DNA from 4 places in the Neobacillus sp. DFD-2R genome. Region 1 is predicted to be linked to each of the others. Evidence: riboswitches for the same ligand, from Rfam matches in the RefSeq annotation. Region 1 holds a riboswitch; each other region holds the start of a gene.

Region 1 (3,561 bases):
CTGTATAATGGATTAAGATAATTATCGGTTTATACTATTTGAAGCTTCCAGTAATTGGAGTTTCTTGATTTTCTGTTCAATTATTTTAAGATATAAGATTATTTAACGGGTTATTACATAAATAAAGATATTATCCCAAGTAGCGGGTATTTCTCAATTTAACCTTTTTTACAAGACCTTCTCACCATACAAAAAAAGGCGGTTTAGTACCGCCTTTTTGACGTCTTATTTTGTGAATTTTAACCTATTGTGAATAAGCTATATTAAGATACAAGTGCAATACATTCTATTAACAAGAGGGTGATGAATATGGCAAAAAAATCAAACAACAACAAAAAGCAAAACACTGCAGCCTCGAAGAATAACAAAAACAATAATTCGAAAACTGCTAACCAAAAGAATAAGAAAAAATAGACTGAATGATGGTCTCATTTTTAAAAGAAAGTCTATGTTAAAGCTCATTGTTGATTTAGCTCACTATGTTGATTGGAGCGGAAGGCGCGAGACTCCTGCGGGAAAAGCAGGTCAAGGGAGACCCCGCAGGCGCAAAGCACCGAGGAGGCTCCCGACCGCCCGCGGAAAGCGAGTGCCTGGAGCGGAAATCAACAGGCAAGTTTAACAGAGCCAAAAGAAAAGAAGAGTCGAATCTCTCCTTTTCTTTTTTTATTCACCATCATTACTTATACAGAAAAGCGTGAGTTTCAGAAAATGTTTTAATATCTAAGGTGGTATGTGATGTAACATTAAAATATAAATAAGCATACAAGACCGAAGCAATAGATAAATAGACGGATAGTAAGCCAAACCCACGTTTGTTTTTTCTTTTTTTAAATTTTTTATAGGTTTTTAATTTAACTATGTTATTTTTCTTGTTCATATTCCTTACCACCTCGTTTTTTTATACATACGAACTTATAAATAATTATAACTGAATATTTAGATTTTTTAAAATCATAAATTTATAGGCATTTGAAGCTAGCTGTCATAAAAGGGCCTCAAAAAATTCTTGATAAATTATTATTGTTAGATTAGTATTTAAATTAAAAGGTGTATTAAAAATTTAATCGGTTTTTGTTAACAAAATTGTTAAGATGCCCATGGGCTTAATAGGGAATCCGGTGAAAGACCGGAACTGCCCCCGCAACTGTAAGTGTGGACGAAATAGGCAAACCACTGTATCTGTATATCTTTAAACGATGTACGAATACGGGAAGGGTCTAAAGTAGGAAGATGCACAAGTCAGGAGACCTGTCTTAATTTTTAAAGTTTCGATTTCTTCGGGGGTTGAGAAGATGGAACGTTTGCGGCAAAAAGTAGGGCTTCTTTTACTTTTCATTACGCTAACGTTTTATCCGTTCAACTCTCGTTGAACGGATTTTTATTTTAGATTAAAATGTGTCATTCAATGGATATGCATTAAAAAGATTTTTAAGATTCTAAATGATTTTTTTAGAATATAACATGGTTAAGGAAATAAAGCTTGTCATTATAATTTAATATCGTTTAGGAAAAGGTGCGCATTAAAAAATTGCGCTTAAAAGGGAAGACGGTTAGAATCCGTCACGGTACCCGCCACTGTATTGGGGAGTTTCATTGCAAATGTCACTGAATTTTTTCGGGAAGACGCAATGAAACGATGAACCTTAGTCAGGAGACCTGCCTTGACCTAAATACTTCATTTAACCTACGGGACTATAGGTAGAAGTGCTAAAGCATGCAATCATAGCATTATTGTGTGTATTTACACTGCACCCCTATTTTGTAGGGGTGTTTTTTTTGCATAAACAGAATGGGAGAGTGTTTTTATGACTACTTGGAATTTAAAAGGGACGAAACACCATGTGTTAATTTGTAACGGAAGCAGCTGTATGAGAAAAGGAGGGGAAGAGGCGACGCAGGCAATTCGAAATGAGATCGCTAATCTGGATTTAGATTCAGTCATACATACAACAAGAACCCGATGTAATGGAAGATGTAAGGATGCTCCTGTCGCCATTGTTTATCCGGATGGAACCTGGTACAAGAACGTTACCCCTGATGTGGGATGTAATATTGTTCGACAACATCTAAAAGGCGGGTCTTTTCTACAAGATCATGTCATTTACAAATATGATCATGAAGGCTTTATCCCGCCGGAGAAAACTGAATGTATTGAAGGGGTTTCAAAGACTGTAACAAGGAGTGTTTAACATCGGGCTTTTTCGTATGTATGGTTAGCTAGATTAATAGGTTTCTTTGTAATTGGGTTTTGGAAAGGAGCAGCAAAATGATAAAAGGTAAACTGTTGGTTATCGGTTTTGGTCCGGGAGGATACAAACATATTACCGAAAGAGCTAGAGAAGCAATACAGGAAAGCGACCTGATCATTGGGTATAAAACATATGTTGATTTGGTTGAGGGATTAATCACTGGGAAGCAAATTATCAGCACGGGAATGACAGAAGAAGTGAGCCGGGCCCAAGAGGCTGTGAAGCAGGCCGAACTGGGTAAGAAGGTAGCAGTGATTTCAAGCGGTGATGCCGGTGTGTACGGAATGGCAGGCCTCGTTTACGAGGTTTTAATTGAAAAAGGGTGGAAAAAAGATTCAGGGGTGGAAGTCGAGGTTATACCGGGAATTTCCGCGATCAACTCCTGTGCAGCATTATTGGGAGCGCCGGTCATGCATGATGCATGTACGATTAGTTTAAGTGACCATTTAACACCGTGGAAATTAATCGAGAAAAGAATTGAAGCAGCAGCTCAGGCTGATTTTGTTATTGCTCTATACAATCCAAAAAGCGGGAGAAGAACAAGACAAATTCTGGAAGCGCAAAAAATACTGTTAAAATATCGGTCGCCCGAAACTCCTGTAGGATTAGTGAAAAGTGCGTACCGTGATAGCCAAAATGTAGTCATAACCAATTTACAAGACATGCTTGATCATGAAATTGGGATGTTAACGACCGTTTTAATTGGAAACTCTTCGACATTTTTCTATGATGACTTGATGATTACACCGCGCGGCTATCAACGGAAGTATACATTAAATCAGGATTTACAGCCATTAAAACCGCATCAGCGTTTACAAAAGGAAGCTGAACCATGGGCGTTGGAGCAAACATACGAATTAAAGCCAATGAAGAATAATGCAGTTGCGGCACCAGTGAACGCATCAGGAGCAGCAGAAAAGGAATCTCCGAGAGAACTGGCAGAGGAAGCATTACAACTAATTCTTGGTGAAAGTGAAGGATTCTCTCAAAATTTGATTGTTAACCAGCCTATTGAATCTATTTTTGAACTTGCGGTAAGTCCCGGTGTCGCGAATAAAAAATTTACACCAAAACAAATGGTTACTCTTTCGGAAATAGTAGGAGAAGAAGGAGCTATTGAATACACACAGGATCATTATATTAAACTGCAGATTTTAACCTCTAATCCAAGTGAAATAGTAAAAAAATTAGAAGATGCAAACTTTTTGATTTCTCCGATTGGAGATGTCTTAACGGTAAAAGCCTGCGATTTTTGTGATGGAGAGAAGAAGGATGCCATTTCCTATGCAGAGGAGCTGCAAGAAAGTCTTGG
Region 2 (3,561 bases), 260 kb from region 1:
TGAATTTGTTTGATTGTTAGTAGAATTCACCACAGCCTTTTTCATATCTTGCGTGTTTGTTGTTTGTGCCTGTGATATAACCTTATCCTTCACTTCTGTTGAAGAAGTTGTTGTTTCTTTTGGCTGATCCTGCTTCATTTTCTGATCTGTTTTAGGGCCCGATTCCTGACCTGCAGCTGCATGAGTCGATTCTGATTTTTTCTCTTGCATTCCCATTGAAGTATTTGTAGATGTACCACAGCCCATCAAACTAAAAATCAGCATCAATGAAAATAAAAGGGCAGTTACTTTTAAAAATCGTTGCATGGCTTTTCCCTCCCATGTTGTCTTAAAACCAATTCCCTCTTGCCACATGAACAAGAGGGAATGGATTTGATTTAGGCGTTCCTTTTCTTTTCTCTCAGATAAAATAAATAACCAATCATCATGAGGAAAAGTCCTAAAATAAACAGGTTATACGAATTGCTTGCCGTATTCGGCAGCGGATGACCCTTGGCACTTTCAGGATTACTCTCCGTTACAGGAGATTGGGTTACAGGCTTTTCAATTGTTGTTGGTGTTTCTTTTTCAGGTGCCTGGGCAGCTAAAGGCAAGTGATAGAGTGAGCCTTTTCCATTTGAAAACAGCTGGTAGGCCGCTAAACCTTGAATACCCTGAGCAGTTGAAAAGACATCACTTACATCTCCTCCCTGCCAGTCAAAGCCTCCGTCAGCATTTTGGAAGGATAGCAAATATTGTACTAAGCTGCTATTATCCTTGGCAAAAGGAGAACCATTGGCATCAATGCCTAAAGAAGATAAGGCAATGACCGCTTGCGCCGCAGTGGAACTGTTATCGATTTTAGCGTTTTGGTATTGTGTGGATACATATTGAACAGCTGTATCGACCTTTTCCTTTACTCCTGTTTGGTTTTTATATGGGGCAAGTGCTGTTAAGATCATTGCGGTCGTATCAATGTCACTTTTTGAGCTTTCATCCCAAGCCCAGCCGCCATCAGGATTTTGTTTCCCTGCCAATTCAGAAACAAGCTTTTCCTTTGTCCAAGCGGCGGAATCAGGGATGTTAAAATTTGCACTATCTAAAGCAATCAGAGCATAAGCTACACCATTTAATCCTTGCTTGGTCACATTACCATTATAGATGGATTCAACAAGATTATAGCCGCTAATATTTGTTGGATCTCCTCCGGCAGCTAAAATACCCAGAACATATCTTTCCGTATCGGTAATTCTTGAAAATTTACCTTGTTTTTCTTTCACCAGATTTTTCACATTTTCAAGATAGCTTGAAGGGATTGATTTACCGGCTTGTTTTAAAGCAACAGCCTCCCATTCGCTTACCTGGTTCTTAAGGACATATTGACTGGCAGAATCTACCGCCTTTTGGAGGGCAGCTTTTGAAACAGTTGAATTTGATGGTGATATAGTTCCATTGTCAGTGGTACCGGGTGAAGTTTGCCAGGATTCAAGTTGAAAACTAATTTGGTCTCCAGGCTGGAGCTGATAGCTGCCAGCTCCTACTGAAGCCATTTTCCCATTTACATAAAAGGCCCAATAATTTGTTCCTTCCGCTGTAATGCCATTAATCGAGGTAATCATTTTGCCGTATTGGGTGTCAGTCAAGCCAACCTTGTCCGGACCAAGGCCTACTTGTAAAAACTGAAGCGCTGTTGGCTGCCCAATGATTTCAACTCCTGATAAATCGTTCGTTGTCTTTTTTGCGCCATCCACTACCTTGAGCGAAACGGTATTTTGTGGCGGTTTGGTCCAATCGATATAGCGGAAGCTTAATTTGTCTCCGTCCTGTACAATATATGAATCGGCACCTACCTGTGCAGCGACCCCGTTAATGTAGAATGCCCAGTAATGAGTACCTTCTGCCTTAACGCCTTCTATCGAAGTTATCATTTTACCGTAAGTACCGGTGGTATACTCTACATTCTTATCACCTGCAGCATTAACTAAGACATCAAATGCTGTATCTTTATCTCCATATTGTACAGACTTTTCCGACATCAATGGATTATTTTCATCCCTGATAACAGAAATCGTTCCTTGCTTACTTTGTACGGCAGCAAATGCAGATGGTTGGAAACCGCTCGCCATTAAAGTAAAAACGAGAATCAGTGCCATCCACAATTTTTTGCTTTTGACTATCATGTTTGTTCTCCCCTTTTTTCTCTGAAAAATTTGCATAAAAAAATCCTCCTATAAGGAGGAGGTGTTATGTAGGTTAAGATTCGAACGTACGAAAACGCTCCGGTTGCTTAACACTCTCCTATCCGCGTAGGTTTGGTGTGCAAAGAACAGGCAGGTTTCCTGGCTCATGATCATGGCTCCCTATGTCTTCCCATCGATTAGACAGTGACATTTTATAGGTTGCTCCCATTTACAGTGGCGGGACCGCGTTGGCTTGTACCAAACTTCCCTATTAAGCTAAGAGTCTTCTATAAAGACTCCAGCACCTATTTGCAATCTATTTTTTTATGATATTACTATTATTATATAAACAGGAAATTTTGTATATACTTTTTCAATCAGTAGGTAGAATGTCCTTAATCGTTTGATTGATTCCATACCATATTAGGTCTACTTTTTCTGCTTTTGCAGCACTATCCTGATAGGCCCATCCGGTAACATCCCGCCACAATCTATTAGCTTTATCCATTGGAACAATCCCTTTTGTAATATCCGTTCCAATTACCACTACATTTCTCATTACTTTTTCTTTTTCCCAACTAAGCCAATTATCCAGGCAGTTATTCCAGATACCGCGGCATTTGTCCGAATTAAATTCCTCCGTTAAACCTTTCAACCATAATTCTACTCCTTCAAGGATGATCAATTTTTGGTCCATTTTTTTAAAATTAGTTGGGAGGGGACAGTTATCATAAGCTGATAGCCAACAGTAATCCTTTGTCCCCGTGTATGTGTTCTTTACCCATGCTCTTTTCCCGTTAAAGGCACCTCCAATAATAAAGTGCACCGTTTACCCCTCCTTAACGCTTCTTTATCAAATATAAGTTCAATCCCTTGATCCTGAGGGGTCGGCCAGCTCCAAAAATCTTTCTGTTCCGGTGCAAATTCCGATAATAAATATCTGATTACCCCGCCATGTGTCATTACCGCACAACGCTGAAGACTATGAGAAAGAATTTCCTGAATTACTCTTTGCCATCCGGCTTGTACTCTTTTTGTGAATTGGTGAAAAGCTTCTCCCTTTGGAGGGCAAATATGAAAAGGATCTGATAACCAGCGTTGATATAGAAGATCATTTTTTAGCTCGTCATATGTTTTTCCTTCCCATTTACCGAAATGCAATTCTCTTAATTCTTCTAAAAGGAATGGGTTAGTATTTGGGAATAGGAGTTGGACTGTAGAAATACATCTTTGTAAATCACTTGAAAAATAGCATTCGTACCTCCTAGTTATGAAAAGCTCTTTTGTTTCAGGACATAGGGGAGAATCATTCCACCCTAAATATGCTTTTCGTTTATTTTCTACTGTTAAGCCATGGCGAAATAATGCAATAACCACACGGTCATCCATAGAATTAACTCAG
Region 3 (3,561 bases), 1.7 Mb from region 1:
CGGAATGAGAGCGGCAGTCACGAAATTAGTGGAAACCAGGGAAAAATACGGTCTCAAGTACAAACTCTTTTTGAACGGGGAGCCTGTATTTACCCAAGAACCCGGCGACCTTAAATTTTATGTATATTCGGGAACAATCGGCAAGATTATGCCATCAGCCCTTTTTTACGGGAAAGAAACACATGTTGGCGAGCCGCTTAGTGGAATCTCAGCACCTTATATCGCTTCTTTTTTGACCCGGAGAATGGAGTGGAATTCAAGTTTCCAAGAAACGGTGTTAGGGGAGACAACCCCGCTCCCGGTAACCCTTCAGCAAAAAGATTTAAAAGTAGGATACTCTGCACAAACACCATACCGTTCTGCTGCTCTTTATAATGTGTTTTTAATGAAGAGGAGCGCAGCGGAAATTATGGAGATTTTTGAAAAAAACGCTGCAGATGCCGTTCGGAAATGCAATCTGGAATATAAGAAGGTCTGTGACGAGCAGTCCGTGAAACCGGTTGGCGAAGTAAAAGTAGTGCAATATGATGAGTTATTAGCGTACGCAAGAAAAAAGTTGGGCAAAGAATTTATCGAAGGGACCAAAAGAGCAATTCAGGCAAACAACGAATGGGATGACCGTGAAAAATCGTTACGGCTTGCCGATGCTCTCATGATTCAATGCCAAGAGCTTGCCCCATCAATCGTCTTGCTTTTTGCACCGCCATATTATCCGCCGGTCAATTCATCTGATGATAAACTTGTTTCACAATGTGTGGATTATTTAAAACAGCAGGGCCTTCATGAATTTGGCTTGCCGATACAACAAATTCATTATTTCAATGGAATCTGTGACTTAAGCTATGTGAATTACCAAGAGGATGGAGAAGGCTGGACGGTATTCAAAGCGAATACTCCTGTTTGGGGTGAAAGCTATAGTATTCCGTTCGATGCGATGAAAAAATTGAAGGCACCTGTTTTAAATGTCGGGCCATTTGGCAAGGATGCCCACAAGCGAACCGAACGCCTTCATATTAAAAGTGCCTTTGAGGAAGTCCCGTCTTTGGTTGAGGGAATGATTAAGATGATAATAGGTAAGACGGTCAAAAACTGATTCGGTATAACGAGTCAGTTTTTTTAGGGGTAAAAATACTTGAAAAAATATAATGGTTACTTTACTATTTAATAGTACTAGATATTGTTTTTAATCAAATAGAATACAACTATATATTGTGTTTGCCTTGAGTTAGGATGCCATTAGGCTTAAAAGGGAATCCGGTGAGAACCCGGAACTGCCCCCGCAACTGTAAATGCAGACGAAATGAGCAAGACCACTATATAAGGAAGCTTATGAGAATAGGTACTTATACGGGAAGGGCTCAGAGTAGGATGATGCATAAGTCAGGAGACCTGTCATAACTTGAGATGTTTCACTTCTTCGGGGATTGGGAAGATGAACGATGGCAATTAAGGAATTGATGGGTTTTCCCATACCTTATACTGTTATCGTTTTATCCGCTCAAGTTCTATTGGGCGGATTTTTTTTTTTTGTTAAAAAAGGGAGGAATTTTTGCATGAAAACCCAAATTCAATCAGAACTATATGATGTCTTAGAAGCTATCTATCAATCTACGGAACAATTTAAACTCGATGCGGATGAGCTGATACGAAAAATAAGAGCCCTGAATTCAGATAGTGATCCTAACCAACAGGCATTATTGTATGCATTAAACCAAATTGCCATGGATCAGCCTGACTGGACGTTTGTCGCTGCCCGTTTGTATCTCAATGAGTTATATACCGAGGCTGCCGGAAACAGAGGCTATTCCCGGTCCTTAAACTATGGTGATTTCAATGAACTGATTCAATCCTTAACAGCAAAAGGGATCTACTCAACCAATCTACAAGATTCCTACACCACTGAAGAAATTACCCTGCTTGGGAAAGAAATCAACCAAGAGCGGGATTACTTATTTAATTACATCGGGTTATTCTTACTCGCCGATAGGTATCTAGCAAAGGACCATGACGGGAATTTATATGAGCTTCCTCAAGAACGATTTATGATCATAGCGATGACAATGATGCAAAATGAACAGCCGTCAAAACGCGTCAAGCTTGTAAAAGAAGCTTATTGGGCATTAAGTAATCTTTATATGACGGTCGCCACTCCAACATTATCAAATGCAGGAAAAAGCTTTGGCCAGTTATCGTCCTGCTTTATTGATACCGTTGATGATTCACTTGATGGCATATATTTAAATAATTGGGATATTGCCAGATTAAGTAAGGATGGCGGGGGGATTGGCATTTATTTTGGAAAAGTCCGCGCCCTTGGGTCTGATATTAAAAAATTTAAAGGAAATTCTTCGGGAGTTGTCCCTTGGATACGGTTAATTAATGATACAGCCGTCAGTGTCGACCAGCTTGGACAGCGGCAAGGAGCCGTCGCAGTATACCTCGATATTTTTCACAAGGATATCATGAACGGCTTCCTCGATTTAAAAACCAATAATGGGGACGAGCGCCGCAAAGCACACGATATTTTCACAGGTGTCGCAATTCCCGATCTTTTTATGAAAAAGCTTCAGGAAGTCGATGCTGACGGAAGAAGTATTGGCGAGTGGCACACGTTTTGCCCCCATCAGGTAAAACAGATCATGGGCTGGAAAGATGACCAAGGCAATCCGCTTGGCTTAGAGGATTTTTACGATGAAAAAGGACAGTTATATTTTACAGAAAAATACGAAGAAGCAGTCCGTAACCCGCTTCTGCCGCGAAAGACCTACAGGGCGATGGATATTATGGCACGAATCATGGTGGCACAGTTAGAAACAGGGACGCCTTATATGTTCTATCGGGACGAAGTAAACCGGCAAAATCCGAATAAGCATTTGTTAGCGGAAGGTCGAACGGCCGTTTATTGCAGTAATTTATGTACAGAAATTGCCCAAAATATGTCGGCGACGACGATCATCAAGGAGTATGAAGATGCCGACGGAAACATCGTCATCGTTCGTAAACCGGGTAATTTCGTCGTTTGTAATCTTTCTTCAATTAATCTGGCAAAAGCAGTGCCTGCTAATGTGTTAGAACGCGTGATTCGGATTCAGGTAAGAATGCTCGATAATGTGATTGATTTAAATACGATTTCTGTGGGACAGGCCCAAATAACAAATAAAAAATTTCGGGCCATCGGACTTGGAACGTATGGCTGGCACCATCTTCTTGCGCTTCAAAAAATTCACTGGGAGTCTGAGGAAGCGGTAAGCTTTGCAGATGAGCTTTATGAAGAAATTGCGTATCACACCATCAGAGCTTCAATGGAACTGGCTAAGGAAAAAGGTTCTTATCTCCATTTCAAAGGGTCGGAATGGGAAACAGGTGTGTATTTTGAGCGGAAAAAATACCTTTCTAACCGTTGGATCAGTTTGAAAGAAGAGGTAGGGAACCACGGAATGCGTAACGGTTGGCTAATGGCGATAGCCCCAAACTCATCGACGGCTAAGATTGGCGGTTCAACAGATGGAATTGATCCAATTTATTCGGTGGAATATGCAGAGGAAAAGAAAAACTTTAAGT
Region 4 (3,561 bases), 270 kb from region 1:
TGTTTATGATCAGGTCCCCATAATAATCTCGATAAATGCGGAATCACCAGTCCGACAAAACCTATCGTGCCGGAAACGGCAACTGCAGCACCTGTTAAAATAGAACCGGCAGTTAAGATGATTAATTTTCTTCTTTGAACGTTCACCCCTAAATGGTGTGCTCTCTCTTCCCCAAATGACATGGCGTTTAATTCTTTCGCATTAAAAATAAGAATAGCAGCTCCAATAATAAAAAATGGCAAGATAATTTTTATGTATTCCCAGCCTCTCAATGAGACACTACCTAAGAGCCAGCCAATAAGCTGTCTTAATTCATCGCCTGTCAAGGCAATCATAAGAGAAATGAGTGCTCCCAAAAAGGAACTAAAAATAATTCCTGTTAAAATAATCGTTTCCACTCTCATCGACCGCTCCATTTTTCGAGCAAAGGAAAGCACTAAAAAGATGGTAATAAATGAAAATAGGATACTCAGTGATGGTAATGTGAAGGACCCAATAATAGGGAGAGATAAGTGAAAAAATAGTGTAATCACCGCACCGATTGATGCTCCTGATGATACCCCTAAAGTGTATGGATCTGCTAACGGATTTCGTAATAGACCTTGAAAGGCCGCCCCTGCAATAGCAAGAGCCGCCCCTACAAGACCTGATAAAATTACTCGAGGTAAGCGGATGTCCATCACAATACTCGAATACATGGGATCGGTAGACCCGCTTGTTATACCAGCTAGTTTAGCACCTATTAATTGAATGATTGTAAGCATTGGAACAGAAACTGTACCAATGGAAATACCTAATAAAAGAGAAAGGACAAGAAATATTCCTGCTAGAATATAGGCAAAATACTTATTATTTAAAAACTTCCGGATAAACAGCCTTCGCAAGATCTTCTACTCCTTCAACAATCCTAGGACCTGAGCGAGTTACACGATCTGAATTTATATCGATAACTTGCTTATTTTTTACAGCGATAACATTTTCCCAGCCTTTTCTGCTTAACACTTGCTCAGCCGGGTTTTTCACATAGTAACCATATGTAGTAACGATAACATCCGGATTTCGTTTTATCATTGCTTCTTGATCAATCTTAACCCAACCCTCTTGATCGTTTGCAATATTTACAGCGTTAATAGAAGAAATCATTTCATCCATAAAGGTATTTTTTCCAGGTGTATAAATTTCCGGTGCCGGCGATACTTCAACAAACACCTTTTTCCTGTTTTTTATTTTTGCTGCCTTTGCTTTTATATCTGCTAATTTGTCCTTCATACCTTTGACGATTTCTTCCGCTTTCTTTGTTTCACCGGTAGCTTTTCCAACCATTTCAATCGAATCATACACCTGGTCAAAATTTTTAGCATCATTAACAATAAGAACGGTTACTCCGGCATCTTTTAACTGCTTGATCCCTTCCGTCGAATTATGGGCTGATGAAGCATGTGCCAGCACTAAATTTGGTTTTAAAGAGATGATCTTTTCAACATTCATGTCCTGCCCGCCAATTTTTTCTTTGTTTGCAGCTTCTTTCGGATAATTATCAAAATCTGATACCCCGACTATTTCTTTTCCAAGACCTAAAGCAAAAGCAATTTCGGTATTACTTGGAAGCAGTGACACTATCTTTTCGGGTTTTTTCCCGATAACAACCTTATTCCCTAATGCATCTTTAATGGTAATTGGAAACGCCGTTTGTTCTGTTTTCTTTTCAACATTCGCATTATTCCCGTTACCTTGATCTTTCTTTTCTGCACAACCTGCTAAAGCGCTTATTGTTAACAATAGTACTAACAATAGCGGATACAATTTCTTCATCTTTCTTCCCCCTGTTTTCTGACTGTTAGTGATGAGTAATAACAAAATAAATAATCCTCGCAACGACAAAAAACATCTCCACGGTATCATGGAGATGTTGGTATGAATTAGAAACTGTTACTAAATAAAGTAAAAAGAGTCTAGCCCTCCACACCTCCCTATCCTCGTAGGTTTTTTTGGCGCGCGTGAAATAGGCAGGTTTCCTGGCTCATGATCATCACTTCCTATGTCTTCCCATCAAATTGACAGTGACATTTTATAGGTTGCTCCCATTTACAGTGGCGGGACCGCGTTGGCTTTTCACCAACTTCCCTTTTAAGCTTAAAATCTTAGAAAGATTTTAGCACCTAATTCTTCAATATTTATTTATGTTAGATTCATTATATAGGATTACAAAAGAGTTTGTATATGTTTTTATTATAACTCTAATGTTCTGCATAAATTAGCCATTTCTATTGCCGCAGTTGCTGCATCCCAGCCTTTATTTCCCGCTTTTGTTCCGGCCCGTTCGATCGCCTGTTCAATAGAATCAGTTGTTAACACTCCGAAAATAACAGGAATTCCACTATTCAAAGCAGTTGCAGAAACTCCCTTTGCTGCTTCATTACACACATAATCAAAATGTGGCGTAGAACCGCGGATAACGGTACCCAGTGTAATAACTGCATCATATTTTTTACTGTTAGCCATTTTTTGGGCAACTAAAGAGATTTCAAACGCACCGGGAACCCAGGCTATATCAACATCACCCTCACTAACTCCATGTCTTTTAAGAGCATCCTGTGCTCCGCCTAATAATTTACTTGTTATAAACTCATTAAATCGTCCGACAACAATTCCAATTTTTAGCCCTGAACCAACTAAATTACCTTCAAAAATATGTCCCATGATAAATCCTCCATAATGTATAATGTATAATGTATAATTTATATCATTGTTCGTTGAATAAAAATATTAATAATGTAAAAGATGCCCCAGCTTGTCATGCTTTGTTCGCAAGTAATTTTCGTTTTCGGTTCGCATTTCCATTTGAAGCGGTACCCTTTCGACGACTTCCAGATCATAACCTTTAAGTCCTTTAATTTTTCGAGGGTTATTCGTTAATAACTTCATTTGTTTAATGCCCAAATCTTTTAATATTTGTGCCCCAATTCCATATTCTCTTAAATCTGCTCCAAAACCAAGCTTTTCATTTGCCTCAACTGTATCATATCCTTCTTCTTGGAGCTTATAGGCTTTCAATTTGTTTAAGAGTCCTATTCCGCGGCCTTCCTGGCGCATGTATAATAGGACGCCATTGCCCTCTTGATTGATCTGAGCCAAAGCTGCATGCAATTGCGGTCCGCAATCACAACGGTATGAACCGAAGACATCCCCTGTTAAACATTCAGAATGAACCCGGACAAGAACAGGTTTTTCAGGATCAATTTCACCTTTTACTAATGCCACATGCTCTTTAAGATCGACAAGATTCGAATATCCTACCGCTTTGAAGGTTCCGAATTCTGTTGGCAAGTTAATTTCCACTTCACGTTTGACTAGTTTGTCTTTTCTGTTGCGATATTCAATTAGGTCTTTAATTGTGATCATTTTTACATTTAAATCATCGGCGATTTTACGCAATTGCGGGACACGGGCCATCGTCCCGTCTTCGTTCATGATCTCGCAAATAACTCCTGCCGGCTTCGCTCCACATAATCTGGCTAAATCTACCGCTGCTTCTGTATGTCCTGTTCTTCTTAGTACTCC

What was found. Region 1 has a riboswitch for cobalamin ahead of AC3ANV_RS17080 ((2Fe-2S) ferredoxin domain-containing protein). Riboswitches for the same ligand answer to the same signal wherever they lie in the genome.
Region 2: it holds a riboswitch for cobalamin, as region 1 does, so the genes downstream of both, AC3ANV_RS18315 (DUF4430 domain-containing protein) here and AC3ANV_RS17080 ((2Fe-2S) ferredoxin domain-containing protein) in region 1, are expected to answer to the same signal.
Region 3: it holds a riboswitch for cobalamin, as region 1 does, so the genes downstream of both, AC3ANV_RS25435 (ribonucleoside-diphosphate reductase subunit alpha) here and AC3ANV_RS17080 ((2Fe-2S) ferredoxin domain-containing protein) in region 1, are expected to answer to the same signal.
Region 4: it holds a riboswitch for cobalamin, as region 1 does, so the genes downstream of both, AC3ANV_RS18360 (ABC transporter substrate-binding protein) here and AC3ANV_RS17080 ((2Fe-2S) ferredoxin domain-containing protein) in region 1, are expected to answer to the same signal.

The regions. Positions count from the first base shown of each region.
Region 1 is NZ_CM173228.1:3,398,149-3,401,709, reverse strand. Features, by position in the region: gene AC3ANV_RS17085 (hypothetical protein) at 677-877, opposite strand; cobalamin riboswitch at 1,073-1,270, shown strand; cobalamin riboswitch at 1,495-1,678, shown strand; gene AC3ANV_RS17080 ((2Fe-2S) ferredoxin domain-containing protein) at 1,806-2,189, shown strand; gene cobJ (precorrin-3B C(17)-methyltransferase) at 2,270-3,561, shown strand, end outside.
Region 2 is NZ_CM173228.1:3,661,486-3,665,046, forward strand. Features, by position in the region: gene AC3ANV_RS18310 (DUF4430 domain-containing protein) at 1-306, opposite strand, end outside; gene AC3ANV_RS18315 (DUF4430 domain-containing protein) at 378-2,195, opposite strand; cobalamin riboswitch at 2,292-2,483, opposite strand; gene AC3ANV_RS18320 (bifunctional adenosylcobinamide kinase/adenosylcobinamide-phosphate guanylyltransferase) at 2,533-2,985, opposite strand; gene AC3ANV_RS18325 (histidine phosphatase family protein) at 2,937-3,548, opposite strand; gene cobS (adenosylcobinamide-GDP ribazoletransferase) at 3,506-3,561, opposite strand, start outside.
Region 3 is NZ_CM173228.1:5,068,981-5,072,541, reverse strand. Features, by position in the region: gene AC3ANV_RS25440 (M20/M25/M40 family metallo-hydrolase) at 1-1,093, shown strand, start outside; cobalamin riboswitch at 1,212-1,411, shown strand; gene AC3ANV_RS25435 (ribonucleoside-diphosphate reductase subunit alpha) at 1,554-3,561, shown strand, end outside.
Region 4 is NZ_CM173228.1:3,670,017-3,673,577, forward strand. Features, by position in the region: gene AC3ANV_RS18355 (FecCD family ABC transporter permease) at 1-884, opposite strand, end outside; gene AC3ANV_RS18360 (ABC transporter substrate-binding protein) at 850-1,812, opposite strand; cobalamin riboswitch at 1,989-2,178, opposite strand; gene ribH (6,7-dimethyl-8-ribityllumazine synthase) at 2,230-2,700, opposite strand; gene AC3ANV_RS18370 (bifunctional 3,4-dihydroxy-2-butanone-4-phosphate synthase/GTP cyclohydrolase II) at 2,767-3,561, opposite strand, start outside.